Regions from separate parts of the Anaerobacillus sp. MEB173 genome, predicted to be linked through region 1. Evidence: riboswitches for the same ligand, from Rfam matches in the RefSeq annotation. Region 1 holds a riboswitch; each other region holds the start of a gene.
The links. A riboswitch is a leader RNA that binds a small molecule or an ion and turns the genes downstream of it on or off. The one in region 1 is predicted to bind cyclic di-GMP.
Positions count from the first base shown of each region.

Region 2: another riboswitch for cyclic di-GMP. It lies ahead of ACJ2A9_RS13800 (anti-repressor SinI family protein); the one in region 1 lies ahead of ACJ2A9_RS00320 (WxL domain-containing protein).
Region 3: another riboswitch for cyclic di-GMP. It lies ahead of ACJ2A9_RS19515 (CBO0543 family protein); the one in region 1 lies ahead of ACJ2A9_RS00320 (WxL domain-containing protein).
Region 4: another riboswitch for cyclic di-GMP. It lies ahead of ACJ2A9_RS17900 (methyl-accepting chemotaxis protein); the one in region 1 lies ahead of ACJ2A9_RS00320 (WxL domain-containing protein).

Region 1 is NZ_JBJMAU010000001.1:72,897-81,045, reverse strand. It holds gene ACJ2A9_RS00350 (S66 peptidase family protein) at 1-664, shown strand, start outside; gene ACJ2A9_RS00345 (tautomerase family protein) at 811-1,005, opposite strand; gene ACJ2A9_RS00340 (alpha/beta hydrolase) at 1,041-1,682, opposite strand; gene ACJ2A9_RS00335 (GNAT family N-acetyltransferase) at 2,143-2,676, opposite strand; gene ACJ2A9_RS00330 (hypothetical protein) at 3,000-3,539, shown strand; gene ACJ2A9_RS00325 (lysine N(6)-hydroxylase/L-ornithine N(5)-oxygenase family protein) at 3,910-5,211, opposite strand; cyclic di-GMP riboswitch class I at 5,504-5,589, shown strand; gene ACJ2A9_RS00320 (WxL domain-containing protein) at 5,737-6,318, shown strand; gene ACJ2A9_RS00315 (WxL protein peptidoglycan domain-containing protein) at 6,386-7,450, shown strand; gene ACJ2A9_RS00310 (XdhC family protein) at 7,658-8,149, opposite strand, start outside.
Region 2 is NZ_JBJMAU010000006.1:72,923-81,071, reverse strand. It holds gene ACJ2A9_RS13810 (cold shock domain-containing protein) at 183-380, opposite strand; gene ACJ2A9_RS13805 (helix-turn-helix domain-containing protein) at 1,212-1,541, shown strand; gene ACJ2A9_RS13800 (anti-repressor SinI family protein) at 1,527-1,688, opposite strand; cyclic di-GMP riboswitch class I at 1,707-1,799, opposite strand; gene ACJ2A9_RS13795 (flagellar protein FliT) at 2,071-2,421, opposite strand; gene fliS (flagellar export chaperone FliS) at 2,421-2,825, opposite strand; gene ACJ2A9_RS13785 (flagellar hook-associated protein 2) at 2,853-4,658, opposite strand; gene ACJ2A9_RS13780 (flagellar protein FlaG) at 4,857-5,243, opposite strand; gene ACJ2A9_RS13775 (glycerate kinase) at 5,397-6,521, shown strand; gene ACJ2A9_RS13770 (DUF2269 family protein) at 6,608-7,063, opposite strand; gene ACJ2A9_RS13765 (YjfB family protein) at 7,199-7,399, opposite strand; gene ACJ2A9_RS13760 (hypothetical protein) at 7,418-7,657, opposite strand; gene ACJ2A9_RS13755 (Lon protease family protein) at 7,751-8,149, opposite strand, start outside.
Region 3 is NZ_JBJMAU010000016.1:12,879-21,027, forward strand. It holds gene ACJ2A9_RS19470 (DUF771 domain-containing protein) at 1-189, opposite strand, end outside; gene ACJ2A9_RS19475 (hypothetical protein) at 789-1,112, shown strand; gene ACJ2A9_RS19480 (hypothetical protein) at 2,157-2,411, shown strand; gene ACJ2A9_RS19485 (DUF2269 domain-containing protein) at 2,540-2,929, shown strand; gene ACJ2A9_RS19490 (hypothetical protein) at 3,375-3,563, opposite strand; gene ACJ2A9_RS19495 (hypothetical protein) at 3,915-4,037, opposite strand; gene ACJ2A9_RS19500 (DUF3231 family protein) at 4,278-5,294, opposite strand; gene ACJ2A9_RS19505 (HD-GYP domain-containing protein) at 5,471-6,115, shown strand; gene ACJ2A9_RS19510 (Spo0E family sporulation regulatory protein-aspartic acid phosphatase) at 6,294-6,467, shown strand; gene ACJ2A9_RS19515 (CBO0543 family protein) at 6,500-7,060, opposite strand; cyclic di-GMP riboswitch class I at 7,090-7,178, opposite strand; gene ACJ2A9_RS19520 (hypothetical protein) at 7,487-7,903, opposite strand; gene ACJ2A9_RS19525 (hypothetical protein) at 8,132-8,149, opposite strand, start outside.
Region 4 is NZ_JBJMAU010000011.1:65,161-73,309, reverse strand. It holds gene ACJ2A9_RS17915 (sigma-70 family RNA polymerase sigma factor) at 319-813, opposite strand; gene ACJ2A9_RS17910 (competence protein ComK) at 1,402-1,917, shown strand; gene ACJ2A9_RS17905 (hypothetical protein) at 2,113-2,598, shown strand; cyclic di-GMP riboswitch class I at 2,703-2,792, shown strand; gene ACJ2A9_RS17900 (methyl-accepting chemotaxis protein) at 3,018-4,769, shown strand; gene ACJ2A9_RS17895 (STAS domain-containing protein) at 4,784-5,089, shown strand; gene ACJ2A9_RS17890 (hypothetical protein) at 5,401-5,880, opposite strand; gene ACJ2A9_RS17885 (hypothetical protein) at 6,156-7,139, opposite strand.

The sequences.
Region 1 (8,149 bases):
ATCAATCCTTCCGCACCTTGATTTTGAAGTCATAAAAAAGAACCCTAAAATAATTTCAGGTTATAGTGACATAACAGTACTGTTAAATAGTTTATATCAATATAGTGATTTAATTACGTTCCATAGCTTAATGCTGATTAATTTCAGACCAGAAACAGAAGTATATAATTTCAATCAATTCTTTGAAGCAACTTCGACAGTAATTTCTTCTAGGACCATTCAAAACCTACCAAATATGCCACTGAGAAGTCTAGTACCGGGAAATGTAACAGGTCCTATAATAGGCGGCAATTTAACTTCCTTAGTTAACACACTTGGGACTCCCTATGAAATTAATACAAAGGGAAAAATCCTTTTCCTAGAAGAAACCCATACTCCCGCTACATTACTTTACCGGCATTTTACACAATTATTAATGTCAGGAAAACTAGATGATTGTGTTGGTATTATCATGGGACAATGCAGCAATTGCCCTGCCTCCTATCGTACTACTTATGAAGATTTAATTCAGTACATGTTAGTCCCCTTAGGAAAACCACTAATGGTCAACCTTGCAACTGGGCATGGCTACTATAAAGCGGCCATTCCTATAGGTGCAACCGTGAATCTCAATACGATAAATAATACGTTGACTGTGGTTGAACCCACTGTTTCTCCTTCGTGATAGACTTCTATTTATTTGTCTAGAAAGACCGACTTGGATTTAAAGTCGGTCTTTTATCTATATTTTTGTTCTTCATTTTTTAAAATAATATCACAAAATAAGTTATTATTAATTCGAGATATATAGAAAAAATATATTATGGTATTTTACTTTTTTTGTTTATAACTCATTGGCATACCGGCTATACCCCAATTTTCTTGTGGTACGTCATGTAATAATACTCTGATTGTTTCAGGTGAATTTCCAAGTGTTCTGTTTACTGCTGCAGTAATCTCTGAAATTAATTCATGTTTTAATTCTTTTGATCTACCCTCAAGCAAATATACCTGTACAATCGGCATATTAAAACCTCCCTATTTTTTGTATTTTAGATTCATTATCTTCGTAAATCATTTAAAATCCAAGTTTGAAAATCCTGAAGATTTTTTTCAGATACTGTGTGCCCTTCCGGATAAGATTTAAAAGTCACTGGAACCTCAAGTTTAGTAAAATAATCGACATTTTCTTCCCCCCACTCATATGGAAGGACCTGATCATATTCCCCGTGTGAGATAAACACTGATAACTGATTGCCTGGATCAATCGTGTATTCTTCCTTTACAAATTGAGGAATATAACCACTGAGAGCCACTACACCTTTAATCTTTCCATGTGTGAGTGCTAATGTCATGGAAACAATAGCTCCTTGGCTAAAGCCCAGCAAATATAGTTTCTCTAGGTCTATTTCGTAATTTGTTGATGCATAATCAATAAATTTAGCAAGCTTTTTGATTCCGGTATCGAATACTTCTCGATGTGGTTTTCCATAGCCCTGGATTGTAAAGTAAGCAAATCCAGGTCCTTGGGTCAAGTGTCCCCTTACACTAAAAATAAAAAAGTAATCCTCCAGACTATTAACAAGTGAAAGCATATTTTTTTCATTGCTTCCAATACCATGCATAACAAACAATGCGGGATACTTTTTACCAGGAATCATATTCTTAGGACGGCGAATTTCATAAATCATTTCAGTTTCCATTTGAAAAACCACCTTGTCTACATGATTATTAAAACTAAAAACAATACAAAACAGAATATTTCGGCTAACCATAAGTTTACCTATATGAATCTTTGTTCTCTTATACACTATCAAAAATTAATCTGGAATGTCGACGATATTTATCTTATATGAAATTAAGTTTACCATTAGAAAACATATTAAAAACATGGATATTAGTTCTAAAATATGTACCATTAGAAATTCACCAGTACCTTCAAACCATTGCTGGCGTACCGATACCCACAAACCGATTCTCATTTTACTATGACAGAACCAACTAAAGTATTGTGGGCTGTCTGACCTTTCATTTCACGCTCATTTGTAAGGCTAAGTCCATATAAAATTCATGGCTAGTCATTACAACAGGTTTCCTCCTCTTTTATGTAGACTTTGTGTTCTTCTTCAAAATAAGCTCCCAGCAGTTGAACAAGTATTAGCTTTATTCTTCTTGGATACATAATACCGAAACATCTTTCCATCCATAAGCAACATCATCAACGGTCATTCCACCAAACTCACTTTTCCTACGAAAATATTCCTTTCCTCCCATACTTTCATAGAAACCAAGTCCATATTTATTTTGTTCCATTACCCACACCATTATTGAAGTAATCCCAATTTCTTTAAAGTGCTTGGCAATAGCTGAAAACAATTGCCTTCCTACACCCAATCCTCTACATTCTTCTAATAGATAAAGGGCGTATAATTCTCCACCAAAATTTTCGTCATCAATGCTTTTCCCTGCTACGAAACCAATAATATTATCTTCTTCTCTAATCGCAATATACATAAAGGGTTCATTTTCGGCGTTTAAAAAGTTAAGCCATTTTTGTTCGGCTTCTTCATATGATAATCCATCCAAATAATCTTCTGGTACTAACCCACGATAAGTAGTTTTCCAACCATCAACATAAACTCTTGCTATTCCTAATACATCTTCTTCAGTTGCTTTTCTAATCTCCAAACTTATCACCTCGAATATTACACAATAGAATAAATTAAACATTCTTATTGAATTAAAGGGCATTAACTTAAGTACACTCCTTCAAAAAGTCACCTGAAAATGAATACATTTGTTGCACATTTCATCAAGTCAATCCGTTGTATATATTTATTTACAACGGATTGTTTCCCATGGTAAACTTTTATGGACAAAGGAAACTTTTTAACCATTAAGGCATATGATGCCTTTAAGACAATAAATATAAAAGTTTTAGTAAATTTTTTTGATCAAAATTTTGCCTTAAGGAAAAATAAATTCCTTTAGGCAAAAAAATTAGGAGGATGAATATTAAAATGAAAGTAATAAAAAATGTAAAGTTTTTTCCGTATCTTATTGTTTTAATGCGTGTTCTTTTTGGAACAGGTTGGTTACTGGCAGGAGTAACCAAAATTACAGAAAAATTATGGTTTAAAGAACCAGGTATATTTTTAAATGATTATCTGATAAATTCATTACAAAATTCCAATGTCCCAATCTTTTATAAAACTTTCATAGAGAATATAGCTTTAGAACATGTGCTGATTTTAAACTACGTTATTCCAATTGCACAAATCATACTTGGGATATTTCTTATATCAGGTTTACTTACTATACCTTCTATCCTTGCTTGTATCTTTATGCACATTAACTTTATCCTTTCTGGAAATATGAATGTAATTAGTCTTATTCTTTATACAAATGCATTTTCATTAATTATTTTCAAATCAGATGTATATCACTTAAGTCTTGATAAGTATTTTAATTTAGATACTCTTTTGACCATCAATAGAAACGAAAAAGAAAAAATTATCTCCATGACTTCAAATAAAGAAAAAATTTTTAGTAATTCTTAAGTAGTGAATAGTACTTTAAATTAAAAAGGTCTTATAACATAGTAATAATCCAATAGATTAAACCAACAATATTAACCAATACAAAAACGTATAACAAAATTCTAGTAACCTTCAATTTACATTCCCCTTTACTATTAATTTAAGGTAACAGTAACTATTGACAATTATATTCTAAAGTAACTTTAAATTTTAATCCTTATTTAAAAATTAAATTAAACAGGCTGCCGAGACATTCTCGGCAGCCTGACTATTATTAATAATAAAGATGGTTTTTATATTGCTCTTAAGAATATTAGTTCATGTTTAGCTGAAGTAAACCTTTTCACAAAATCACCTAGAATTGGAGAATTTTACTGTGCAGTAAATAGTTCTAAAATTTATCCGCATCAAAATTTTGAAATACATATTTATCATAGATCGGAAAAATCTCTTTTCCTAATAAATCATTAATGATAATCTTATTTCGATGTACAGCAAGTCCTAAATTTGTTGATCCAACCCCATGAGAATGTGAAATTCCGCTGTGAACATAAATCTGATTTGGGATTTTTAAACGTAAACGATAATCCTTTTCTACTTCATATCTACCTTGTTCATCCCAAAACATGTATTCCCCTAAGTTCTTTTTTATAAATTCCGGAACAATCGGACGGTAGCCTGTACCCACAATGACAACTTCACTTTCGTGGGTAAAATCTTTATTTTGCTGCCACTGTGTGCAGAAAACTTCACATTTTCCATTCTTTTCTTTTATTCCATTAACTTCCGTTAAAACCTGAAGTTTTACATTCATGTCCTCCCCTGAAACGGAATGTTCATATAGTAAATTATAAATATCGGTAATCGTATGTGAACTAATTCCTTTGTATAATAAATCTTGTGATGCAAAAATTTTATCTTTTTGTTCCTGAGGAAACTTATAGAAATAATTCACATAGTCAGGAGAAAATTGCTCAACACTCAGCTTTGACTCTTCCATTGACAAAAAGCTTCTTGACCGAGTAATCCACGTTAATTGGTATTGGTGCTCCATTCTTTCCTTTAATAATTCACGGAATACCTCTGCAGCACTTTGACCGGACCCAATAATTGTGATGGATTTCGCATTTCGACAACTTTCTTTATACTGTAAAAATTTAGAGGTATGAAAAACATTCTTTTCAGAATCAACTTGAAATGATTTTGGTATAACCGGTGTGCTTCCTGTACCCAACACGAGGCTCTTGCATCTATATTCTTTTTCCTCAGATTTTTCAATATCTTCGACTATTACGCTAAAAACTTCTTTATCTTCTATGTACTCAAGTTCAGTTACTCTTTTACCAAAACAACAATTATACAACTTGGCGGCAGCCCATTGGCAATAATCGTTATATTCTCTTCTCGGGATATCTAAACGCTGTAAAAAGTAAAACGGATACATTCGATTTTTTTCGGATAAATAATTTAAAAAGCTATACTGATTCGTTGGATCAGCTAATGTTACTAAATCAGCCATAAATGGAACTTGAAGTCTTGTCCCGACAATTAACATCCCTGGATGCCAATTAAATTGAGGTTTTTGATCAAAGAAGAGTGATTGAACCTCTGAATGATCATCAAGCAATGCTGCAAGACTTAAATTAAAAGGTCCAATTCCAATTCCGATTAAATCATACACTTTTGAATCCATCATACTTTCCTCCCTCAATCATCTTATCTTTTTATTATGATAAGAATAGAGAAAAAGATTCAAAAAAGTGCCTGTTACTTGTTGAATTATCTTTACTAATCATCAACGAGTATAACCTTTAAAGTAGCTTCATCAAATAAAGAGTCCATTTCTTAACTCTATTTTTCTGAATGTTACACTGGAATAATTTGATGTATATCCTTTTTTTGATTTACAGAGTAATATTAGTTTCAGAGAGTGACGGACGACAAAATTCGACATAGATACAGAGAGTCAAAAATCGTTCTCATTTCTTTATTAAAGGCAAACCAGTTTAAAGATTGGGGCGCAAAGTTACAGACCTAAGGTGAATTTCACTATGGTGGCTGGGCCGCTGAAGAATGGAGAATGATACTCACAATACGAGTTGAAATTCAATATTCTTCCGATTCAAATCAAAATTTGTTTTGGAGGGATTTTTTAATGGAGAAAAACAAGTTCTTTTCTATAAATCAATCAAACAATCAATCTGTGGGAGGAAACAAAATGAAAAAAACTTTATTCAAAAAAGTAATTGCTACTACTATGGCGTTCGGTATTGCAGCAACTGCATTCAGCACACAATCATTCGCTTCTACTACATCTACTGTAACAGGTGGAGATTTAACTGGTGGAGGCGTTACATTTGCACCACTTTCTGCAACACTTAACGGTACTCAAATTACAACATCTGCAGACTGGACAATTGCTGACATTACGGATGCTCGTGGAACTGGATCAGGATGGAACGTATCAATGACTTTAGCACAATTCAAAGAATTTGACACTGTAGATAATGTTTATGTAACAAATGGTAAGGCACTTGCTACAAACACTCTAAAAGTAAAAACAGTACCAACTATCGCTCAAAAGGATACAACGTCATCAGAAACTTCAACAATTACGCCTGTTTCTCTAGATACAGCTTTAGATACAGGAAGTACAGTTAAACTTTTATCTGCTCAAATTGATGGTGGTATGGGATCATTTTCGTTCGGTAACTTAGGTGTAGAACTAACAATTCCAGCCAATGCATATGCAAAAACTTACAAAACGGAAGCAACCGTTTCTCTAAACACTGCTCCTTAATAAATGGTTAATTTTTTGAAAGTCCTCCAATACTAAGGAGGACTTTTTTATTTTAGGAGTGGTACGATTGAAAATCCGAGAAATCCATTGGATACTATTATCCATTATGTTTTTATCATTCCCTTCTTTCTTGGTTTATGCAGAAGGAAATGATTTTGAATTTCGGGTAGAGCCGATTTTTCCTGAATCTCAAATTGGGAATCAAGGTTATTACCACTTAAAAGGTAATCCGAATGAGACTGTCACGTTACAAGCAAGAGTGATCAACGACAGTGATAAAGAATTGAACGTAACGATTCGCAGTTTAAATGCTTATAGTGGAAATCAAGGTATTCTATATCAAACAGAACCTATTTTAGAAGGAACAGCAATCACCAATGATGAGTTTCAGTTTACTAAATTTGTGAAAAACCCTAAGGAATTAACACTCAGTCCTTTGGGTTCAGAGGTTGTTGAGTTTTCTGTCAATGTTCCAGACATAAATGGTACGTTACTTGGGAGTATAGAATTCCGAGTTTTTCAGGGCACAGAAGAATTGACTAAGAAGGAAGAAGATTCCCAACTACTAATCGACCAATATAGAGCCGTAAACCTTGGAGTACAAGTGGATATAACAGATTATAAAGAAACACCTTCATTAACCTTTGAAAGTCCACATTACTCTCCTGAACAAATGGCAATTATGGTCCCTATGGGTAACTCACATCCCGTTATCGTGTCAAATATCTCAGGAACATATAAAGTTACAAAAAGTAAAGATGAACCATTTTCCCTTACAGGAGACATGCCATCATTTAAAATGGCTCCCATGACAGCCTTTCATTACCCGATAAGATGGTCAGAAGGAACGTTAGAACCTGATGATTACAACGTAACATTTACTCTTAATGTAAATGGACAAACTCAAACCTATGAGCAGACTGTTTCGATTAGAAATGAGCAAGTCAAAGAGACACAGGAAAAGATGGAAGAACGTGGAGAAGTTGAAATTGCTCCTAAGACATTCCCATGGACAACTGTAATTATTGCTCTACTCCTTGTTATCGTTGTGATCTTACTTTGGATGATGAAGCGATCTAAACCACAAAGAAAAGACCGTAAGTATCCCATTCAAGATCCAAATGATACGTAAGAAAGCCTATCATGATGAGGTTTCTTATTAGACTATTTAATGTTCTGCTACTCGTCTTCTTCCATTTTTTATCAGAAGTTGTTCATATTTTTATTCAACAATAATCAAAGCCGGTGAAATTTTTACTCGTTGTAAAATTTCACCGGCTAATACTATATTATGAAAACTAACTCTCTTATCTATTGTCGTACCTACACAAAATCAATTTCACCCGTCCTCGCCACTCTGAATACTCGAAACGAGAGAATCCTCCCTTGGTTCCACAGCAGTATGCCCTTTCCTGCTCACTTTTATGATTTCCCCTATTATACTGATGGCAATTTCTTCTGTTGTTTCTGCACCTATGTCAATCCCTATTGGCGTATGCACGAAATCGAGTCGTTCCTTGGCTACACCTTCGCTTATTAACTTCTTAAAAATGCGAATCACCTTTCTTTTACTGGCAATCATTCCGAAATAGGCACATGGATAATGGAGTGCTGTTTTTAAGGCAATATCATCACTATCTTTTGTAACAATCATAACATATGATTTTTCATTAAGGCCGGCTTCGATCACTGCTTTGCCAATATCTTCATGAACAAATAAGTTGGAGGCATTAGGAAAACGTTCACTCGTGCAATATCCGGGGCGGTCATCGACGATCTTATAAGGAAATTCCAGAAAATCCGCGACCTTACTTAGTGCATAGGATACATG
Region 2 (8,149 bases), on a different contig from region 1:
CCAAACTAAATATACAACCAAACATTTGTTAAGTAAACGTAACTTTCTGTGACAAAAGAAGTTCCGCGATGCATTTCAGCTTAACTAACATTAAGCTATTTAAATATAAAAACCCACCCCCGTAAAGAGGTGGGATGTAATCGCTATATTCATCTAGTCCCCATTTTGTCCAGGAATGTGAATTAAAGCTTGTTTACGTTTGCCGCTTGTGGTCCGCGAGCACCTTCTACGATTTCGAATTCAACTTCTTGTCCTTCGTCTAAAGTTTTGAATCCTTCAGATTGAATAGCAGAGAAGTGTACAAACACATCGTCTCCATCTTCACGTTCGATAAACCCAAAACCTTTTTCTGCGTTAAACCATTTTACTTTTCCTTGCATGTTTCACATTCCCTTCATAAATAAAATCCAGTGGAGGCAGTGTATGAAATCCCTTCCACAATTTCAATATAACAATAGCACTATCTGTAGTCAAACTATTTCGTCATCTTAAATTCGACAACTCTTTGTCGAATTTCCTTTGCTACATTTCCTCACTTCTCCATCTTACATACTAGGACAAAATACATCAAAAATTGTTAAAAAGTCATAAAAAATGTCAGAAAATTATTGCAATTAGGGTAACCCTCTCATATAATAAAGAAGTAGTGATCAGTCAGGTACCAAAAAGAACTAGTCCATACATACTACAAACTTTCACACCACATAAACATAACTACCTTGCTTCTTACTTCTATATCGCCCCTTGTCATACCCCCGGACAACTGGTCAGTCATATTCAAGCATGTTCACAGCTACATAATTTCTACCCATTACAGTGACCATGCAACAAACTTGCTGCTAGTCGGCTTCCGTCGATCTCGTTTCATTAACAGCTACTCCATTCATTCTAGCCATGTATCACTTCAGCACAAGTTTGCAGTTTAGCGGTAAAATGCCACAGAGATGTAGGTGCATATACGATTAGAATAATTCTCTTATTATAGTGGACTACAATTTCTGTGGCGTTTACCGCTCCTCTATTATCCTGGGTATGTTTTATATTAGTGCTTCGCTGCCTATGCGAGGTGCTTTTTTGTCCTATTCTCCCTCTTTTAAAAAAATAAAAAAAAGAAACTTTTATAGTGGATTAGTGGGGGAACTACTATTTTCCATAGTTAAAATATGGTATTATGATAGTAAGACGATAAATTATTATACGGAGGTTTTTAAATGCTCGGTTCCCGAATTCGTGATTTACGTTCCAAAAAAGGGTTAACAATGACCGAACTTGCAAACCGTGCACAAGTTGCCAAGTCATACTTAAGTTCAGTCGAACGAAACCTTCAAACAAATCCATCTATACAATTTCTAGATAAAATTTCAAAGGAACTTAATGTTGATGTCCCTTTTTTACTAGATACGGACAAAGAAGACGTTGACAAACAATTAGATAACGAATGGATACAACTTGCGAAAGAGGCTCAAGAGTCAGGTATCTCAAAAGAACAGTTCAAGGAATTTCTTGAATTTTCAAAATGGCAAAAGCTAAGAAGGAGCTGAATAATGTCCCTTCTTAGTTTCTTTGTTTTCATTAAGAAATTTCCTGATTTCTGCAGGTGTCAGACCGATTTTCTTAGCTTCAATTAATAACCGCAACCATTCTCTATCAATGAAACTATTTTTCACCTCTATATGCGGTATGTCCAATACTATAACCTCCAATTATTCGGCAACCCAGCTATCATAGAAAAAATGCTACCTTTCCTTAGACCTGAGGCTTTGCGTCCTTACTTTTCAATAAGTTTGCCCTTTCTATTATTCCGAAAATAGAGTATTACATTAGATACCTACTGAAATCCTACGTCTTAAAAATCATTCGTTTTCCTATAGTCATTTTAATCTAATCAAATAGTAACACATTTCCAACGATTTAGTTACAATAATAGTTCCAATTTTTGTGACATATATCCACAAATATCTAGTAAATGTAATTAAATGGTAATTAATTCCCGTTGGAAATTCTAGTAAAAAAATAAAGTGCCTACAAACTGTAAGCACTTTTTGACAAAACTTGTCACTTTATGTCCTTCTATTTTTTCTTATCAAAAAATAGTCCATCCGTATATACTGATTCATAAGGATGATCGTATCGTTTGTTTGTTTCCTTTTTTCTATTTAAATCACTAATATCTCTATTAATCATCACAGATGCAATCTTTAACTTACTATTAATCTCATGATTCATCTTTACAATGACTTGCCCAAGCTTCCTCTCAGAATCGGTAGGAGTATCCTTTAATTGCTTGATGAGGTCTTCACGTTCTGCCAGAAGCTGTTCAATTCTTTCAATATAAGATTCCCGTTCTTCCTTTGGCATCTGCATCTGCAGGTGATCAAATAATTGCTTCGTCACCTCATACACAGCTTTGATCGTAGACACTATGCCTGACCACCTTGACCATGACGTTGCTTACGATCAATGGCAATAACTTCTTTCCACGTATCACGGAACTCTGTTACAAACTGTTCGGCCTCGGCAAGTGCCGCTCGATCACTTTTGACATTTGCATCAATCAAACGGCTTAAGACAAAATCATACATTCTCAACATATTTTGTCCAAGTTCACTATCCGTTTTTAATGTCACCATAAGTTCACGGATAATATTTTGCGCTTTGATGATGTTCGTATTTTTTGCCTCAACATCATTCTTTTCAATTGCCGTATTCGCTAGCTTGATAAACTTTAAGCAGCCATTATAAAGCATTAGCGTCAGTTCACCAGGTGAAGCTGTCGCTGTTGTATTTTGTTTATATTTAGCTGCATATGGGTTTGGAATGGCCATTTTTTTACCTCCTAAAAATCTCTTTTATTATTGTTGTGACCCAAATAAGTGGGAATATAAAAATTCAGCCTGACTATTTGCTTGCTGCATTGCTTTTTCCATTGCCGTAAATTGGCGCCAATGTCGATCTTCTACTTGTTGAAGACGACGCTCAAAGTTAGAAATACGATCATCAAGTGAACTAATATTTCTTCCAAGGGTAAACTGATGGTTCAAGCGCCCTTCAGCTCCGGCACGTGAAACGACCTGGTCACGTGTCGTTGCCAAGCTATCACGCATCCGTCGTGCAATCCCCTTATCAGCATTCGTCGGTCCATCTGCTGCAAAAATTTGAAAAACAGCTTCCGGATCTTGTTCAATCGCTGCTCTCAGCTTATCCTCATTAATTTGCAGCTTCCCGCGATCCATATAATTACTTGTTGTCGTAATACCTAAATCTGTCAGCTGCTTAAATGGGGCATTCTCACCAACGGCTACAGGAGTGTAAATATCAACCCGCAAGCGATTTAAGCCACTTGATAACATTTGATCATTGCGAAGCATCCCGCTTTTCGCCTTTTCCTCCCACTGCTCTGCTTCTCGCTCAGACAAAGCTTCTCTTTCCTCTTTTGTTAACGGTTTATAATCGCGATATTTCTCTTCCTTCAACTTCCCATTAATCGTATCAATCATTTCGTTATATTCATCAACGAACGCTTTGATCGTGTCGAAGATTTTTTGCGTGTCAGTATTAACTGTAAGGTTTACAGCTCCATCAGTGAATGTGTCCTTTAGGGTGATCGTTACACCGTTGACTGTGAATGTGTTTGTTGGACGTTCTGTTGCAAGACCGTTGATTGTGAATTGGGCATTTTCGCCGCCTTGTTCATTAGTCTGATCGAACTTCAAGACATTTGTTAAAAACACACTCTCCGTAAAATCAATTTCATACCCACCCGTTTCTTTCACACCTGTTGTTGGATTTTCTCCATTAGTATTAAAGTTTCCGGTTTCTTTACGGGTCATTGTAATTTTATCTGTATGTTCATCATAAAAAGCATTTAACCCAAGTTTTGAATTATTTATTTTCGTGATTACATCATTTAGAGATTCATTAGCGTTAATTTTGAAGGTGGCTTCTACAGGACCCTTTGATGTATGGGTTGTAATCCCAAATTCAACATATTCATAGCTATAATCCGCAGCAATTAAACTTCCTTTACTTAATTGTTTATTAAAAGTAAGATCACCTGTATCTTGATTGACAAGTACCTTATTTGTATCGCCTGAATTATTATAATCGGCAGCATTCGTAAAAACGCTAAACTCTACACCGTCTACTTTTATAGCAGTGATATCACTTATTCCTCCATTTTGCAGTTTAAATCTAGTTCCAGCATTATTTACCTGAATTTCTTCACCAGTAACGTTTTCCTTTACCCAATCAAAATCAGCTAGATTACCTTTCATGGAACGTAAGCTTTTACTAGGGTCAATCTTCTCGCCATTAGAAATTGATTCAGCACTCGAATTATAAGCAGCCGATGCCAAGCGGTCGACTCTTTGTATGTTATAGGTGGCATTACTTGCAGTTGCGCTGGCCGTAGCTGTTACTTTCGCAGAGTTAGAGCTAATGACCGCTTTTGACGTCATATTCGCTCTTCTCATTACACCATCAAAAATATTGTCACGAAACTTTGTCAGTAACAGGTTCATCTCCCGGTAGGAGTCGCGCTGCCACTCAAGAGTTTGACGTTGCTGTGTTAATTTATCCAAAGGCATCCGCTCTGCGCGCATGAGATCCTTCATAATTTGATTTATATCCATCCCACTGGCTAAACCAGTTATCCTCATTCGTTTAACCTCCTTACTTACACTGCACTTCTATGTAAGCAATAGCTTCTGCCTTTAATTAAGCGTTTAACTAATTCAAAAATCACTTATTATTTATATCGGTTGGTTTTTGGCGATTTTAATGAAAAATCATAAAAAAAGGCGAAAATAAAAAAGAAGTGTCGATTTTTTGCCATCAACCCTTCTTCTTAGGCCATTTTAAACGCGCTTATCTACAATAAAACCTAAATGCTCCATCATGGATGAAACCATGTCCAAAAACTCCTCCGGCGGAATTTCCCGAACAACTTCATCTGTTTCTTTATTAACGACTTGAACATAATAACGATCCAGCTTTTCATGAAAGTTAAATTTTAAAGAGGTCGTATTCATTGCCAAAAACTCATTCATATTGTCGACTTGCTTCAACAAATCATCCTTGGTTTTGTTTTCTTCGCGAACACTTTTAATTTCTTGTTGAATTTGTTCTTTCATCATTTCACTTTTTGCTTCTAAAGAGGTGTTCCCGTCATCATGTGCCGTCATTTTTTTCTTAAGAGACGCTTGTTCAACTGGAACAATTGATGATGCTGACTTGATCTCCATACTTCTCACCCCTACAATAGTATTTGTTATCTCTTATATCGTCAGAACAGTCAAAAACTTTCACTACATTAAACTATTTATAAATAAAAATTCACGAATTATTGCAGGACTCATGAAACATCTCAAAAATCATTACCGATTGGAGGGGTTTACTTGAAGATTATCATCGCACCCGACTCTTATAAAGGAAGTTTAAGCTCGATTGATGTTGGAAAGGCAATGAAAAAAGGCCTGCAAAAAGCGCTGCCTAATGCAGAGTTCGCCCTTTTTCCGATGGCAGATGGAGGGGAAGGAACAATTGATGCTCTCCTTTTTCATGCAAAAGGAGAACGTGTCTCCATAAAAACGAAAGGACCGCTCGGCAAAGAACAAACGTCAACCATCGCCATCAGTCACGATAAAAAGCTGGCGATCATTGAAAGTGCCCTGATTATTGGACTCCCACTCCTTCATGAGCACGAGCGCAATCCTCTATCAGCAACATCCTATGGTCTAGGGGAAGCCATTCTTTATTGCTTAAAACAAGGCATTGAACAGTTTATCATCGGACTTGGCGGAAGTGCGACGAATGATGGGGGCGCCGGAATGCTAGAAGCAGTAGGTGCTACTTTTTACACAGATGGAAAACAAGAGAAGAGCATTACACCAGACAAGCTTGCCGTTATTGATAAGATTGACCTGGCAACACTTGATCCAAGACTAAAAAAAGCCCGTTTCACGATCGCGTCTGACGTCGACAACCCATTATGTGGTGACAATGGGGCCTCTGCCGTTTTCGGACCGCAAAAAGGGGCAACTGCTGAAATGGTTGAACAGCTTGATCAAACACTAGCACACTATCAACAGCTATTCAGTAAAGAAACTCGCACTCTGAGCAATAAACCAGGAGCCGGGGCTGCAGGCGGATTAGGGTTTGCCTTCCTTCTTCTTGGAGGACAGTTAAAACCTGGTGCTGAGTTAATCTCCCAGTACAGTCAGATCGAAAAAGAATTACGAACCGCTGACCTTTTACTGACTGGAGAAGGAATGACAGACTACCAAACGAAATTTGGCAAAGCACCATTCTATCTGGCAACACTTGCAAAAAAACATGATCTCCCCGTGATTATTCTTTCAGGAAGTCTCGGTAAAAACTATCTCGAACTATCAACACATATCAACAGCTTCTTCTCCATTATTCAAAAACCAACAACATTAGCTGAGGCAATGAATGATACCGAGCGATTGGTTGAGGAAGCAGCTTTTAATATTGGACAACTGATTAAATGTAAAATTTAAAATGTAAAATTATGTGGGCTGCTCAAAGAAGAACTTCCTTGAAATCCTTTCAACCATTTTACATTTTACATTTTTAATTTTAAATTTTAGAACGGTTTCACCGTCATTAGTATGATCAGGATGACGACGGCAATTTGGGCTGTGATGTTGTAGGGAACGATCTGTTTTCCGATTTGGAGATATCCTTCTGGAAGATCTTCTCCTTGGTGTCCTTCGAGGATTTCTATTTGCCGTTTCGCCCCCTTTGGGATAAGGACGGCAACAATTGGTTGGACAGCAACGTAAATAATGAGCGAGGCAATATACCAAATTTCAGTAAATAAATGCGGGGACAATATTCCGAGAATTAATCCGGTAATAAGCAAGGTAATACTACCTACTTTTGCTAGTTTCTCAATTCCTAAACTTACCGAAAGTGCAAATTTTGCCTGGGTTACTGTTCTCGGACTGTTCATTATAATCGGCAACGCAAAGGTAGCTCCTAACCCACAAACTGCCGCAATAATATGTACGGCTAATAACACAGTGTACGTCGTCGTCATACAGAACACCTCCTCAATTATAAAAGCCTATCTTCATAGTATGAATGTTATTTAAAAACTTTCCTCTTTTTTTCTCAGTACGTACTACCTATAAAAAAATAGAGCAGCCCCAAGGGACTGCTCTATGAATACATGCTATAATTTCAAATCTACATTTCCACCTAGATGCGGCTGGGCCGCCTGTTGGATTGCCTTTGTATCAGCTGTGCTCATTAGCTTCTGCAACGCTTCCCCTTGCTGTTCGGCATTGCCCATTGCTTTTTTCATCACTGACATCGATGCTTGCTGTTGCAGCTGTCCTTGACTTAATGCCATTGAAAGTAATGCGATATCCATCGTTTCACCACCTTATGACTAATGAATCACCGAGTGCAATTGTTGTTCTAACGCCGCAACTTCTTTTTTCAGACGGTTAAACTGATCGTTTACTGACTCTTTTTCAACATCTGATAAGTTATCCTCTAGAACTGACTGTGCAATCCGCTTCATTTCAAGAAGCTTCTCATTCATTTCATCTAGAATTTGTGCCTGATTCTTTGTCCACTCCAGCTGTTCTTCAAGAAACTTCCGCTGCTCTTGCTTGTCTTGATCCACTTTAATTCCTCCTGTAAAACACGGCTTGAATCTATTTTAACAAAAAAATAAGGTACCAGATACCCAAAGAAAGCACCTGATACCTCTGTAAGTCTACTTATTGTTTTGCAGTTTTGCGGCTTCATAGATTCTTGTAAAACGGTCATCCGCTTTAGCGAAGATCGAATCTGCTGGGTATTGACCGTTTTCATTGCGAATATTTCCGGCACGGACACCTGTTAAAATTTCGATTCCTTCAGCGATATGACCAATGGCCCAAATATGAAATTGACCTTCTTTCACAGCATTGACAACCTGTTGGTCGAGCATTAAGTTTCTTACATTTTGCTTAGGAATAATCACTCCCTGTTCTCCAGTTAAGCCCTTCTCCTTACAAATATGATAGAAACCTTCAATCTTTTCATTCACACCACCGATTGTCTGAATTTCACCCCATTGATTAACCGAGCCTGTCACTGCAATCCCTTGATTGATCGGCACTTCAGCTAACGA
Region 3 (8,149 bases), on a different contig from region 1:
ATAGACCCCAGTTAGTTCTAATTTTTTAAATTCCTCTAATTCTACCTTTGAAATAATGATTGAATCTGATGGAATAGGGATGTTTAAGTTAACTGACAGTTGTTGTCTGTTAATTCCTTCCTTTGAGCTGTAAATAAATTCATTTAAAGTTTGTCTGTTGCTTTTTTGAACCGCTATATTTACTGCCATTTTCCTTCTCCTTTCTCGATGAATTATATTTTTAGTTAAGCTGTTATCTTCATACTCTTTGCAAAGTTTTAATAAAAACTGCAGCCACATGTGGAAGCCAATGATATTGTCATATCAAAGTTACTTGGTTATCGGCAGAGTCTTTGATTTTCCGTTGGGCCAAATTATGGTAATTTTAGAAGAGAGGGTATTCTTAAGAAGAAAACAAAATACCCTTTCAAATAATGTTAAATACCTTATCCCTCAACCTATTATTCATATAGTAATAAACGCAGAGAATTATGGGAAATTAGCCAGGGGGTAGCGGCTAGGTGATAGGTATTTAGCTTTTTCTTAGCGGTAAATTATTAAACGGAGATATAAGAAACCGTCATTTTAGCGGTTCTGGATACAAGATAGATATAAAGCAGAAGATGTGTATGCACAAAGATTCGAACTTGTACGCTTGTCTGGGTATTTATTATATCCCTACACTTAACGTTTATTTTTCAAGGCTTTACGATCACTACTGATTTGGGTTTGTTAAAGAATTCGTTGAGAAACATAATGGGGCTAATATGGATTTGAAAGGTATGAATTCATGAGGGGGCTTAATTAAAATGCATGATAGCATTTCGAGTAGTATTGGAACAGTTTATGATATTGATGAATTTCACTTTATTGCTGAAATCGAAGAGTATTACTTTAAAGAACTAAAACAAGATATAGAAATTGAAATCCTTCAGGGGAAAAGTTCAACGGAAGGTTTGCTGAATTTAAAGCTTATCGATAAGCATGGGAACACCAAAATTCTAAATGACGGTGAATCGATAAAACTAATTGAACGGGTATTTGATATTGAAGTAGATGAAGTGTATGTGAATTTTGCAGCTCATATTGTTTATTTAATCGTTCTAAGGCATTTGCCTAAATTGAATAGTTGAAGAGTGGGGTTTAATCTTAATTTTTGGCGTGAAGCATATTTTATCATGAGCATTTAATTTAAGAAAATTATCCGTCGAATAGAATGATTAAGTTCTTAGGGGAAAAGTATTCAGAAAAAACTGGAATTTCCTACTGAACGTGAGCGTGTATATCCATTGTATATCCCCTAGGATATACAAGAACCATAAATCCTTCCCGAAGATAGGTTACAACTCCCAAAAATAGTCAGTAATTTAAAATGAGAAGAGTCTCATTGAGCACATGTGGAAGTAAAATAGGACGAATAACCTGTATTTGAAAATATGGACAAATCTATGTATATCTAAAGTATATCCGGTGTATATCCCAATGATTTAATGTACTTAATTTGAAACCATTATGGTTCAGGAAAAGAGCTAAGATGATTCTTAATCTTACAATTCATCATTAATTATTTCATTATTAATATTGTTATAAAGGGAATTCGTCAAGTTGCACGGTGATTTATTTAATGGAAAATCAAAAAGGATAGAGTAGGTACCCTGTATTAATGGATATCTGTCCATGGACGAAATCTAACAGAGGAGGAGTTGGATTGGTCGAATATAAAAGTCATACGTAGTGGTCATATATAAGAAATTGGTCAAATACGCTGGTCATATATACTGGTCCAATGGTATTACCACTCTATCTTACCTCTATATAGTACTCCAATGAAGAGGTTCAATACCTTGATATATAAGGACTTTTACTAATCTCCTAAAATACTATTTTCCTACCCCGACTATATTAGGGGTCTGTTCGGGTTAAATCATTCAGAAATCTTAAAAGGAAATATGAATGGAAGAAAGCTTGGAGAAATCTAGGAGAAAGTCTATAATAAAAGCAGTTAGATTTGCAGAATTAAAGGCTCCTATTTAGAATATAGGAGCTTGTTTATTAGACTCGTTTAAATGATGGTACGTAGAAGAAAAAATAGTACTTTAACATGTCATCTTCTGCTCATAAGCAATGCTATACTATTTTTCTCTAATATGCTTGAAAGTAAAGAGGAGGTTACCTTCATGAGTAAATTACCGAATTCAAATAATGATACTAAAGATCAACCACCAAGCACACCACGTTGGGTGAAGGTGTCTGCGGTCATTGTTATTATTCTGGTCCTATTGATCATCATCCTGAAACTCACTGGTATTGGTGGAAACCATGGTCCTGGTCGCCACTTCCAAGGGGGAGAATCTTACGAACAGCTTGATCAGAACGCACCAATAGGTCAATTATTGTCAAGTAACCATATGACTTCGGAAGGTGATCATTGATGAACATGACGCCGAGCATTCGAAAATTCTCGCTTACTATGCATATCACTATCTCGGTTGGCTGGGTTGGTGCAGTGATAGCTTATTTAGCACTGGCGATAATAACTCAGAAAAGCCAAGATGCTCAGATGGTACGTGCCGCCTATCTTGTCTTGGAACCTCTCACTTTTTACGTCCTTGTTCCTTTGGCCTTTGCCTCACTTTTAACTGGGCTTATCATGTCATTGGGCACCCCATGGGGGTTGTTTCGGCACTATTGGGTCATTTTTAAACTTGTGCTAACAGTGTTTGCTACCATCATCTTACTTGGATTTACACAAACACTTAGCGGGATGGTTGGCCTAGCAGCAGATCCGACAACTTCCATATCCGACCTTCGTTTAATGGGGGCAGGAATAAACCACGCTGTCGGTGGACTGGTGGTATTACTTCTGATCATGATTTTATCAGTGTACAAGCCACGAGGAATTACTCGATACGGGTGGCGTAAGCAACAGGAGAAGAAGGTTAGCAACTAAGACAATATGTTAACCAGAAAGGGATTAACGATGTTCAGTTGTTAATCAAACAGAAGGATTTAAGTGACGTAGACTTGTATAGAATTGCGATGGTTTTAGTCTTTATCATCTAGAGATTAGAGGTGGATTAATTGGATGCATGAGAGAAGGCTGTTTTAGATGAACGGACCAGAACAAAAGATGCAATCAATCATGGGATATTAACCGTTGTGAAAAGCTTTGTGTATAGTGATTCAATTGAAGAGGTAGCAAAACATACACCGTATTCGGCTGAAGAATTGGAAGCACTCCTTAAAGGATTTAGAAAATGATTTGACGAAATCTTCAAAGTTGTTTTAGGATTTGAGGGCTTTTGTCTTCACCAAGTAAGAGTGTTTATACAGTTCCAGATTTCACTGACAACCAAGCGGTATCGCCTTTTTGTATTATGTAAGAATAAAGAGGATCAATCAACTACTAAGAATTGCTGTATTTCCTCTTTAGATAGTTGGTCAGGTGTAACCCCTTTTTGTTTGCAATATTCGCCCAACGCCCGTATTTTGACTTTAGGTTCTTCTGAAGTGGGAGGAAAAGCAAAAACACCATCTGGAAATATGTCAGCTTCATCGAATTTTCCCAATTGTTTTCTTTGCATTCTTATCACGTCCTTTTATTTTAATTATACTCAATCTTCCAAGGAGAAATCATCAATCACTTCATTTCATAGGGCTTTTCCGGTAGTTTTAAACTTTATAAACTAATATTACACCACATTTAAGTATATTTTTATTAAAATAGTACAATTTAAGGTTGTAAGTTTGTTTTACTTGATAGCAACACAAAAAAACCGCTGACGGGGGAAAGGCGGTTTTTTTGCGTTCGTAATGAATTAAATTAGTTGTAAGTGTAGAATTTCGTTAAAAATTAATCAATAACTTTAAACCGTTCCTTTTTATTAAGACAAAAATAAATAACCATACTCTATTGATATATGGTTATAGGTTCACTAACTATTATTTTTTCTTTCTCTTGCAGCTTTTTTCCTTGCTTTTTTACTTTGCGTAAGCTCTGTTGCAAATTCTGTATCTCCGTTATGTACTTGGTTTCCATTCTTTTTACGATTCGCCATTATTCATCCTCCTTTAGTTTAAATACATTTCAATTGTTAATTATTTTTAAGGAAAGTCATATTTCTTACAACTACTTTTATAATGTTCTAAATGTAGGAAAATATACCCTTTTTCTTTGATGTTTAGAGTTGAAATTTCTTTTGTCTAAAGAAATTGGAGCAAATCAAAACTATTTTTAATCAGAATGAAAATACCGTAATTAATTTTTGATTTAGTGTTATGTACGGATAATAATGTCTTTACTTCTGAATTTTATGCTTAATTAGCTCTTCTCTATCCGCAGCATGAGGGGGCCTTTCCATCCATTCCTTATCAATCAAAATATTAGCCCCATCTTCTGCGTATTTACATATTTCAGCAAAAAGACGAGTATAAATTGCGGCTATATCACGTCGCTGGGTTAACGATAACGATACACCATAATTTCCAATTCCAGCAGTATTGAGAACACTGATGTGAAACATCAATAATTTATCTGAAAAGGGTGAAGTTGTTGAAGTAGTCACCTCATGGTCCCAAGTCATTGGAACTGGAAGGTCATAGGCACTAAGGTTTTTTGAAAAAATTTCAATATGCTTACTTGTGATTTCTTTTCCTCTGATAAAATAGTTAGTTAACTCTCTAGATTTAGCAACTTGGCCGAACCCCAACATTAATGCTTGAACCATTTTTGCTGTTTGAACATTCGAATAGAGATGCATAACCTCAAATCCGGTAAGTGGGCGTTGTTCACCAAACCATCCAGATAAAAAACTTTGTTTTTGGATATAATCAACTTCTCTTTCGTAAGGAATATAAGGTGGACGTATCTCTATCCCTTTAGAAAGCGAAAGTTCAGTAGACTTATTAAAAAGCTCTGATGTTGATTCAAGGCACCTTGAATAAAACTCCCTGATTTCTTTTTTTACTATATTGGGAAGTATAGCTGCATAAGTAGCAAGTGCCCCTTTAGTCATGATTTTTAGGTAATTAAGATAAAAAGTATCTTGAAATAATCGAGGTGCAGTAAGATTTACGTCCTTGTCTGAAAATCCCTTAGGAATAGGAATACCCTCTTTATTGAATACCCCATCCACGAAGTCTACGTGTTCTTTGGCAATTTTCATGGCATGTTCTAAAATTTCGCCAATTTCTGGATCGTCAATGTGTTCAAGAAAGTGTTGAAAAACACATATCGACATGCTATCAATAATGTAATTCTGCCAAAGACTCGTAATTTCAGCAGATGTTAAGCGAATTTCATGTTTTATTTCCATTTTGCATACCTCCGTTCTTACTTCAATATGGTTACCAAATTTATGGTAATAAATAACTAAAAAATTTATAATTACTTTTAGTTTTCAAGGGTGTTTACCCACTAGATTCCATTTAATGTATAAAAAGTTTATACTTTGCGTACTACTTTTAGAGTAAATAGGAGGGGACTGCCCCGATGAAATCGGAGGAATTGTTTTTAAAAGCAGAAGAATTATTTAGTCAAATTTCTCAAGATAATGAAGTTTTGAGACTATTTAAATATCATTCCTTAAGAGTAATGAATTTTTCAATTCTCCTTGGTAAAATGGTGGGCTGTTATGATGATGACCTAAAAATCGCTTCATTGTTGCACGATATTGGTAAAATAGGTTTAACGAAGGAAATATTATTGAAGCCTTCTAAAATAGAGGATTTGGAGTATCAAATTATACAAGCTCATAGTACCATCGGTAACAACATTCTGAGAAAAACGCTTAACCTACCACGCGCTGCTGTCTTTGTTCGTGATCATCACGAACGTTGGGATGGGAAAGGATATCCAAGAGGATTAGAAGGTGAGGACATTACTCTTCAAGGGAGAATTATTGGAATCTGTGATGCTTTTGATACGATGACGATTGATCGAAGAAGTTACAATCAAAGTATTTTGACATATGAAGAAGCATTAAGGGAGTTAAAACGATGTTCTTGGTCTCAATTTGACGGTAGATTAGTTGATAAATTTGAAGACCTCTTAAATATATTAAAATTGCCTTGTCCTGAAACCTGGAAAGAAAATGAACCCATGATTAGAAGTGTTTTCTCATTTGAAAATATCTAATAAATGTCAAAAAAGCTGTCAAAAATGAATGTTTTTTAATACTCTGGTAATGCTACATAGGAGGATATACGAGATTTTTGTATATCCTCTGGCTTTATTTTGATTCTATTATTGTAGATAATGAATTTTGTATCGCCATTTTCAAGCGGGTTAAAATACTTTTATAGGAGAATTTTAGATGGTCCAAATAGATGGGAAATCAGAAATAATATCAAATATTAATGAGTTAAGAACTACAATGATCAAAATTGGAGAAACAAAAGGACTAAATAACCCTGAAACAGTTGCTTGTAGTCAGGAGTTGGATAGGTTATTAATCAATTATCAAAGAAAACTTTTTAATCTCGAATAGTTGGTATGTATTATTTTAGTTATTATTGATGACTATGTACTTTTGGAATAGATAGTTTCTATTTCCATTATCTTATTGACAAACCACTTTATAAATAACCCTATTAGAAAATAAAAAGGAACAGAGAAAATGTGTTGCCAATTTGTTAGTTCATATAATCCAAGCCACTCGTAAATATTTTCCCCAACGAATGCAGCGAAAAAAGCAAATATTATGTGTGCATACACATAGCTCTTCCATTTAGCGAACCATTGATAAATAAGCATATAGATGACAGGGAGAATTGAAAAATTAGCAGGATCAAATGCTTCTACCATAAGAGGTGTTAATGTGTAGGGGTATGTCCACAAGAGTAATGAACTGCCAATTTGGTCTAAAGAAAACCCAATTAACGCAACGGTTATACCTACAAATATAATTTCTCTTAATCTCTTTTTATCAACAAGCTTCCAAAAAATAAAAAGAGGCAAGACAATCGAAATAACAATAATACACCATTCTAGGGTGAAAACGTTTACATTTAACCAATGCTCAAACCACGTCTCTTTTAATGCTTCTCGTAACATTTTAATTTCGTTTAATTTATCATCCATATTTGTAGGCCCCCTTTATGAAACTCTTCTTCGATAACTGGCGATCATAGCTTATAAAGCCTTAGACCCTAGAGTTTTGTGCCCTCTTTCCTTTAGGATAAGTTTACCATTTCGGAAGACCTATAAAAATGATAACCCAAAATAAGAGTATATGTAAATACTGTTTTATGGGGATTTACTAAGTTTCAGGTTCGAGTGTTAGGTGCATATAAGTGTTAAAAACTTTTGAGAGTAGATTTAGGGCATAAGTTCTGATAACGATCCTAGTAACAAGAAAATTTAATGAAAGGGGCGGAGTGAAACCAGTGAAATTAGGGAACGGATAATTAGAGCAAATCCAAAGGCCCCCTTATAATTAAAAATACTTACCCTTGGATTTTTTATAAAGGTAAGTAATACTGTGACCTTATTAAGCTAAATGTCATTTTAAAATTCTATGTAATCCTCAAAATCTTGGTAAAATATATGTTTTTGATTCTCGAATAACCTGATAAAAGGTTCTATTTCTGTTTCTTCTTCTACCCAAACATAATCTTCGTAATCTTCTCTATCACCTGCAACTGTCGTTAATTTATTTATATATACCGTTCCTGTAAGTATAACATCATCTTCGGTTAATTTAATTTCTAATATATTGTTATTAATATCAACGATGCCATAAGATAGATTTCGTTCTTTCATTAAACGGTGAATTTGTTTTTTTGAATACGGAGTTCTTCCTTCAGGCAGAGATTCTACGTATGAATCCTTCTGACACTTAAAACAAACAAAAAAGTCTTCTAAAACTTCTTCACAAACTACTTCACTTCCACAAAGATCACATTGGCAGATTTTTGAATCCAATATTAACACCTCAAACTGTATCAAAGTTATATCACCCCAATAGCCGACTCTCTTCAAAAAAGAGATATATTTTATTAGTATTGTCTTTTATTTGCTTTTTATTACCATTATCTTCTAGGTCAACAAATTCACTTTTTTGAAGGATAATGCTAAAAAAAACTACGCGCATAATCTGTTTAAATCCTGTTATATTAATATAGCTAAACCTACAAAATTTCTTTACTCTAATTAATCATTTTGGCTAAA
Region 4 (8,149 bases), on a different contig from region 1:
TAACCGTCCTGCGCCCGACCAAGGTTAGGATTGGTTACTTTTTTGCGAGTAATAACTTAATATTGGTCGCCGCTCTTCAGTGGCGTGTAGTTGCATTGATCGGGTGTTGGTAGCACTCGATCTCTTTTACATTCTACGTTGATTATATGTTTTTATACATGATATTCAAATCGCAAACAATGTTCATTGCTATGTTCTCAAAATGCATGAGATTCACGTCTTTCCAGATATAGTTTCCTGTTCCCCGGTGCGTTATGGCTATTGTACAATCGTTAATCCAGGGGAGAAGAGTAGTTTGTCGGCTACCCTTACCTGTATCTAAATCCCATTTAACTTTCTAAGCTTCTTTAATGCATACTTCCTCCAAGACTTTACTGTACTAAGCGGAACATTGTATTCAGTTGCGATATCTAAAGTAGATTTATCGTTTATAATTGCTTCAGTAACCCAGATTTTTTCTTTGACCGAAAGTGGGGCGATGTAACTTTCAATAATCTCTCTTTCAAGTAATGTCGGTATACAGTGATCAACTAGCTGTTGTTCCATGTCCTCATTTGCATAACAATGCGTCTCTTGGTATCTCCCTTCTTTTTGCAGCATGGTTAGCATTTTTCCCCTTACATAGAGTATCGCCAGTGTTGAAAACTTCCCTTTAGCAGGATCAAAGCGTTCATAGGCTTCCCATAAGGCGATTAAGCCGATCTGATAGAATTCATCATAATTTTTATAAACTTTTAAAACTTTGAGCTGTTTTAAAATGATAGGCTGATACTTTTTAGCTACCTCATCAAATGTCATTTCCGTAATCTGCATTTCTTTTATCCTTTTGTGAAACGCGCTCACGTGTTATTCCGCCGGTAATTAAAAAATAGCTTAGTAGATAGTAAAGTGTCATATCGGCATTTACATTGTTTCGATCATTTTTGCAGTGCGATATGTAACAAATGGTTAGGTGAAATGTGATGTTTAGAAGCTTGCAGGGCTTGCTTTTGTTGGATAATGATAAAGTTTCAGAGGGAAAACTTCACTGGTATTTGATGAGGGGCGTTTCTTAACGAATGACAAAACAAATGTGTTAGGGATTGCTGCATGGTTAAGTAGATAAAGTAGAAATATAGAAATAAATAGCGAATGATGCAAATATTTGCAATAAATATATTCCAATAAGTTTGAATTTTCATTATAATTAAGAAGATTGAAAATGAGACTTGAGTATTGAGTATAAAGGAGGTGATGAAATGGGGTAATGAATAAAAAAGCCCTTAGGTAGTGGCCAGCTAAACTACATACCTAAGGACGTGTGTGAAAATTGGTTATACCAACTTTCATAGTTAAGTATAACCTCATTTCCACTATTTTTAAAGGTTTAAGTACAATCAAATAGTGATAGGAGGAATTCATATGGAATCAGTAAAAAGCTATAAAATTCACTCTGAATCGATGGTATTGAGGCCGGTTTATAATGAAAGCGGAAAATTATGTACGATAGTTGATGAACTTTATCAAAAGATACTGGTATTAAAAAGTCCCTATTCGATTGTTCGTGAAAGTCTCAATTTTTATGGTGGAGGATACGAAGGTACAATTGAAGCTGCTAAAAAAATTTTAGGTAATAAAAAGATGCTGCCGATTTGTATTGCTGCACCGTTAGACATTTATTTTATTCCGATGACTTCAGCAAAAAGTCACGATTGTATTTGGTTTGCACTAAATCATATGGTACATGTAGAATCTAGCACCGATAAAATGAAATCGCTTGTAAATCTAAAAAACGGTCAAAACGTTGTCGTTAATTTACAAAAAGGGATTGTTGAATCGAAACGCTATCGAGCTGCATACTTGAAAGAAACCATTTCACGCAGATTAGAAGAGCGATGCTGTAATGAAAGAACCGGGGGAATGGTTGTTGGTAGGTGATTTACGCGGGAATTTGGTGGAATTGCATCGGTTGAGTGTGGGGTTGCACGAGTATGCAATGGAATTGCACCAGGTTTGAATGCAATTGCACTTTTCTCCTTTAATGACCATTTTAGTTTATCGTTCAAACTAATGAGAGAGGTTACTTCGTGAAAGTAAGAGGTTTTCAGTACATAGGAGAGTGGGGAAGGCGAAATGAGAGGGCGATTGCTGGAGAAGCAGAAGTATAACTTTGAGGACCTAAATACATTTATTTCTCAAAAAGGGTCGATTAATTTAAAAGATTTGGTTGAAACAGATATAGATGGGCATTTATGTACTTTGTTTGTTAACCACACTCTTATTGTGAAAGATGTGGAAGGGCTTGCCCTAATTAAATACGATGATATAGAGTTTATTCACGGTGTTGTGGATGTGTATGATCGTGTTCTTCGTGAAAATCTATATAATTTTTCAATGGACGATACGAGTTCAAAAAGTATTGAAAATGCTCATATTGCTGATATTATTATTCAATCTAATCTAGTTATAAACGTGATCGAGCTTAACACTGCAAATCATATTCAACACGCACCTGGTGAGACCATTGCATTAGAGAACAAATATTTAATCGAGCTTTATACGGGATGGCATACTCAACTGCACCATAGGGAACATGAATTTTTTAAATTGTTTTGTTGATATGGCCAGTGTTCCTGTCCCCACGTTTCACCGAAAAACGATAAAAGATTGACTTTATTTTTATATATCTTTATGAGATGATATATATGGAAAATTGAGATTCCTACGATAAATGGCAAACCTAGTAAAAGCTAGGGACGCAAAGCCACGGGCCTAAAGTAAGTAATGTTTACTATGGTAGCCGGGTTACCGAAAAGGATTAGTATGTAAAGTGAGAGTTTTGTTTATTTACTATATAGTTATGGTTTATTCCTGAAGCAACTACTAGACATTCTTGCTAAAAATGGATACTACCTATATTAACCTTTACAAGTCCACTATTCTTTTTGGTGGGCTTTTTTATGTGAAGCTAAAAAAGGGAGGTTAAATTTAGGCCGCACGAGCATTTTAAGATAATTTTTTGGATAGGAGTTGTAAGGATGAAAAGTCTAAGATTGAAGATATTAAGTGGGTTTGGGTTAGTTGTAGTAACTGTATTGATTATGGGTATATTTGGATATGTTGGCATTTCAAATTATACAAAAGACGTAAGGGATATGGTAGAAGAAGAATATACATTATTAAAAGAAGCAGAGGAAATGAAACATAATGTCACTTATCGGGTTGTAACAGCTCGTGGTTATGTTTTATACGGGGATGAAAAGTATCTAAATGAATTTATAGATATGACCGAAGATGCGATAGCCATACAAGAAAAACTTTTAGATGAGTTCAGTAAGGATCCTGAGTACTCCAATGCCATAGAAGTGGCCGATGAAAATACTAGAAGGTGGAGAACATTAATTACTGATGATATTGTTCCAGTTTTAGATGATCATAATGGTATATATGGCAATGGTGATTCCAACCAGTATTCTCATACATTTAAAAGGCCTTCCTTTGAAGAAACGATTAATATAATGGAGGAATTTTGTACAGTCTATGCGATTGAAGCCATTGAAGCCTGGCAGGATATCTTTGATTTGCAAGATGCAAAGATTGTAGAACTTGAAAAAGAGTTAATCAAAAGTGGTCAATTATTACAATGGATATTTATCATTATCTCAATTTCAGCAATTGTTATTGCAATTACAGCGGCAATCATTATTGCTAATATGATTGTTAAACCTATTTCTACTGCTGCGAAACGTTTAGAGGATGTTGCCAACGGTGATCTTACTGGGAAACCACTTGCAGTTAAAACGAAAGATGAAGTAGGAAAACTAACAGAGAGTTTAAATCAAATGGTTGAAAACTTAAGAGGCCTTGTAGGTGAGGTTGAAGGTTCATCAAGAACACTTGCTTCATCTTCAGATTATATGGCTGCATCGAGTGAGGAAATAACAAATGCAATTAACATTATTTCAAAAAATGGACAGATAACATCAAATGACGCTGAAAAAGGCAATCAAACAATGTTAGAAGTCTCTGCAACATTACTAGAGCTTTCATCATTGATTCAAATTGCTAAAGAAAAGTCATTCTCATCTGCTGACAATTCGAAAATTACATACGAAACAGCCAATAACGGTAAGAAAACAGTTGAAGAAGCAATTAAGTGTATGGAACGAATAAAATCTTCAACCGATGAAACAGAGCGTTTTATTCAAACTTTGGATGAGTATACAGAAGAGATAAAAACAATTACTGAAATGATTACAAATATATCTGAGCAGACTAATTTATTAGCACTTAATGCTGCGATTGAGGCAGCTCGGGCTGGAGAAGCAGGTAAAGGCTTTGCCGTTGTAGCAAATGAGGTTAAGAAATTAGCTGAACAGTCTAGTCAAGGTGCAACAAAGGTTGCTGAATTAATTTTACAAATTTCCAATAGTACAGGTGATGCTGTTCAGGCAATTAAAGATAGCAAATCACAAGTCGATAAAGGCTCATCAATCGTTAGTGAGTGTGGAGTTTCATTAGAGGAAATACTCCAAGCTGTAGACAAAACTGTTGGCGATATTAAGAGTATTTCAAATGTTACAAGTGAAGAAGTTGCATCATCAGATAAAATTGTAGAGCTGATTGATACTCTTGCAACAGGTATAGAAAATACCTCTGTTAATGCTCAAGAAACATCGACATCATCTGAGGAAACAAAAGCATCCATGGAAACCGTAGCAGCAACAGCAAGTGAGACAAACGAATTAGCTCAACACTTAAGACAAACGGTGGATAAATTTAAAATATAAAGGGGAGATGAAGAGTGTCTCAAGATATAGAAATACGAGAAAATAGAGTGATTGTAACTTTAAATGGATCTATCTACTCTAAAGAAGCTGCAGCATTAAGAGAAAATTTGATTGAATATATTATTAAGGGATACACGAGTTTTGTTTTTGACTTTAATCAGGTAAGAGAACTTGATAGTACGTTCCTAGGAGTAATTGTTACGATAAGAAAACGAGTAATGTCTACTGGTGGAAATGTTACCGTTAAAAACCTAACATCACAATTAATGGTTTTATTTGAACGTACACGTTTAAACAAAATTATAGATATGGGTTCCTGACTCCCAGTGCGGTAAAGTATTGTAACTATTGTCGTCTATCTAAATAAAAAGAAGTAACCGCCTGCCCACGACCAATGGAATAGGATAAGTTACTTCTTTTTAGTAATTGATTTAGTTTTTCTAACGGTCAGCCGCTCTTCATGCGGCATGTAGTTGCGTCGACCAAGTGTTAGCAGCACTTGGTCTTTTTTCATTTTACGTTGTTTATAACTATATTATACATCACTTTCTTTTACCATTACAATACAATATGGGTTCAAGTCCCCCGGTGCGGTAGTGCGTTACTTTTATCTTATAAATGATACGAATTATTATTCTGCATTTGCTACATTGGGATTAAATGCTTCAAACATTCCATCATGATTTGCTTGCCATACCCAAGCATGTAAAGCAAAGGAGCCACCGAAAGGGCCGTCATCGAATTGTTGACCAAATAATGATGGACGCTCTCCACCAACAGTCATGTATTCAACAGCTACTAGTTTATAACCACCATTTTTCTTAGGTTCATAAACAAGAACTTCGGGGGTTAGTAGGTCAAGCTTACCATCATCAAATAGCAAATCTTCTCTTACCAGGTGAATGCCCATATTAGGGACTACGTGGTAATCTGTTGCATACCCATCATCAAAGGCAACTTGAATATCCTGATATTTTACTGTTGCTTTTCGTACATCGGCAAGCTCTTTCGATACATCAGGTCCATGTGATTTTGCTGCAACTACAGTAGCTAAAGCAAAAGTCAAAGCAAACGTAATTACTAAAAACATGACTAGTCTTCTCTTTTTCAAACAAACCATCTCCTATTCTAATTAATAAATATTGTTCGTTATAAAGTTTATCATAATATTTTATAACGAACAATATTAAAAATATATATACCGTGAAAAAGTTAGTTAATAAAAAAGATGTTTGTGGTGCATACCTCTATTTTTGTAACTAAGTATTTAAAGCAAATGTGTAAGAGCATTGGGTTAATATACAAAAATAATTGCAAAAGTGGAGTGAACCGATGCCTGTTATCTGCTTTAACAGGATTTACTCTTCAAACCTGAAAAAGGTAAATTCATCGCTCGAGCCACGTACCAGCTGCACACCCTTCTCCAAAGTCACTATCACTCAACTCCTTAACATAAACCTCCTCAAACTTCTTCATCAGTATCCCGTAAAAATAGGCAATAGGCCTGCGGATCGTTTTCTTCTTTACGCCACGAATCATTTGCTTGAATGATTGGATGGCAATATCGGTCATTAGTTCTCCGTCATTGTCGTAATTGTTTTTGTAGGCGGCTACTTGGACCATGCTCCAATATTCCTCGATTTTGTCATAATGGTCACAGAAGGATTTCATTAGGTTTTTGAATGAATGTGGTACTCGCTCGCTTGTGTATGAATGATCAAGAGGATGTTCATTGATGTGTAGGTCAATCGTGTGATTGTTATGACATGGCGTTTGGTTACGTTTAGTTATCTTTTTATTATTAGTAGTTTTCAAAGATAAAGTAGTTTTATGGTGGTTCAATTGTTCGTCGTTGGGTGGTTCGAGTTGAGCGTTTGGCAGTGTTTCATGATGTTCCTGAATGTCTGGATTATGTACTGGTGGAAGTGCTTTATCAGTCGGTGGTTCAAGGTTAGCGTTTTTGTCTGCAAAGTCATTGTTGTGCGGCAGTTCATTCTGGGTCATTGATTTTGGAAAGCGTTGAAAGACGTAGAGGTTACTTGATTGGCCGCCGCTTTCACGTTTGAGCTCAATGACTTCAAGTATGCCAAGGTACTTTGCTTTGGCGATCATTCGTTTGAAGGTTGAGCGGGAAATACCGTTGCCGTAGTATTCTTCGTGAATGACCTTTAGCGCGGTGGCGATTTTGACATTGGCGACACCAATGATTTTGACGGAGTAACGCAGCAGTCGTTGAAGACCGATGTGCTCTCCTTTTGAGAATTGATTTCCATGCTGGTTAAGCCATAATTCGATATGAGCATTGAATTCGTTGACACTGTGAAACTGTGAGTACGCAGCGAAATTTTCGATTGAACCGTTTTTGATCATAATGAACCACTCCTTTACTGTGTATATAGCGAATCAATGTGGAAAAGGTGCTTAGTTTTTGAGATTTTTTTGTGGTGATCCGGATTGGTGCTTAAGGGTGAAACAGATGTGGTGGCAGGAGTAAACGGGAAGCAGAATGTTTTTTTCAAAGAAAAGAAGGTTGCGTGGTTTTCCAAAAGCGGATCATGCTATAGGCGGTTCGGGAAAACAGGGGGATTACTAGATTGTGAGTGACTAATGATAGGGCAGGTATGGGGTATTTTGTTATCTTGAGAGATAGTCGATGGGCAGGAGAATTTGGGTTCGCGGACATGAGGTACGTTATTTGTGACAAAAAGGCAGTTTTGAGTGGGTTGGCGGACATATGGTACGTTATTTTGTTTAAAAGACTGATTATTTGTTGGGAATTCAGCAAATAGCGTACCATATGTCCGCGAAGGGTTGAAAATCTAGTATTTTACTGAAAATAGGGGATCTGGTGTCCGTCTAATTGCAGGGTGAATTTTTGGTTGATCACTTTTTTGTAATTTAGGAATTCGGGAAGCGTTATGAGAGGGAGATTGCTGGAAAAACAGAAGTACACATTTGAGGAGCTAAGTTATTTCACACCATGGGACGATATAAAAAGTTGAAAATGCTCACATTTCAGATATTGTTATTCAGTCTAATCTAGTGTCAACGTGAACGAACTTAACACTGCAAATTTTATTCAACGTGCCCCCGGTGAATCCATAGCATTACAAAACAAATATTTAATCGAGCTTATACAGGGTGGCACACGCAATTGCACCATAGGGAACATGAATTTTTAAATTATTTTCTTGAAGGAGGGGGTCCATCAGACTCCTGTTCTCTTTTATATCTCTTTGTGTGTTTCTGGTACATTGTTATAGAAATTAATTTAAATGTGTCTCATTGATTTCGGGACCTACTCAACCCAAGTATCAGATACGACTCCATCGCCATATCACATCTCAGCTAACTCCCTGACATAAACCTCTCCAAATTTG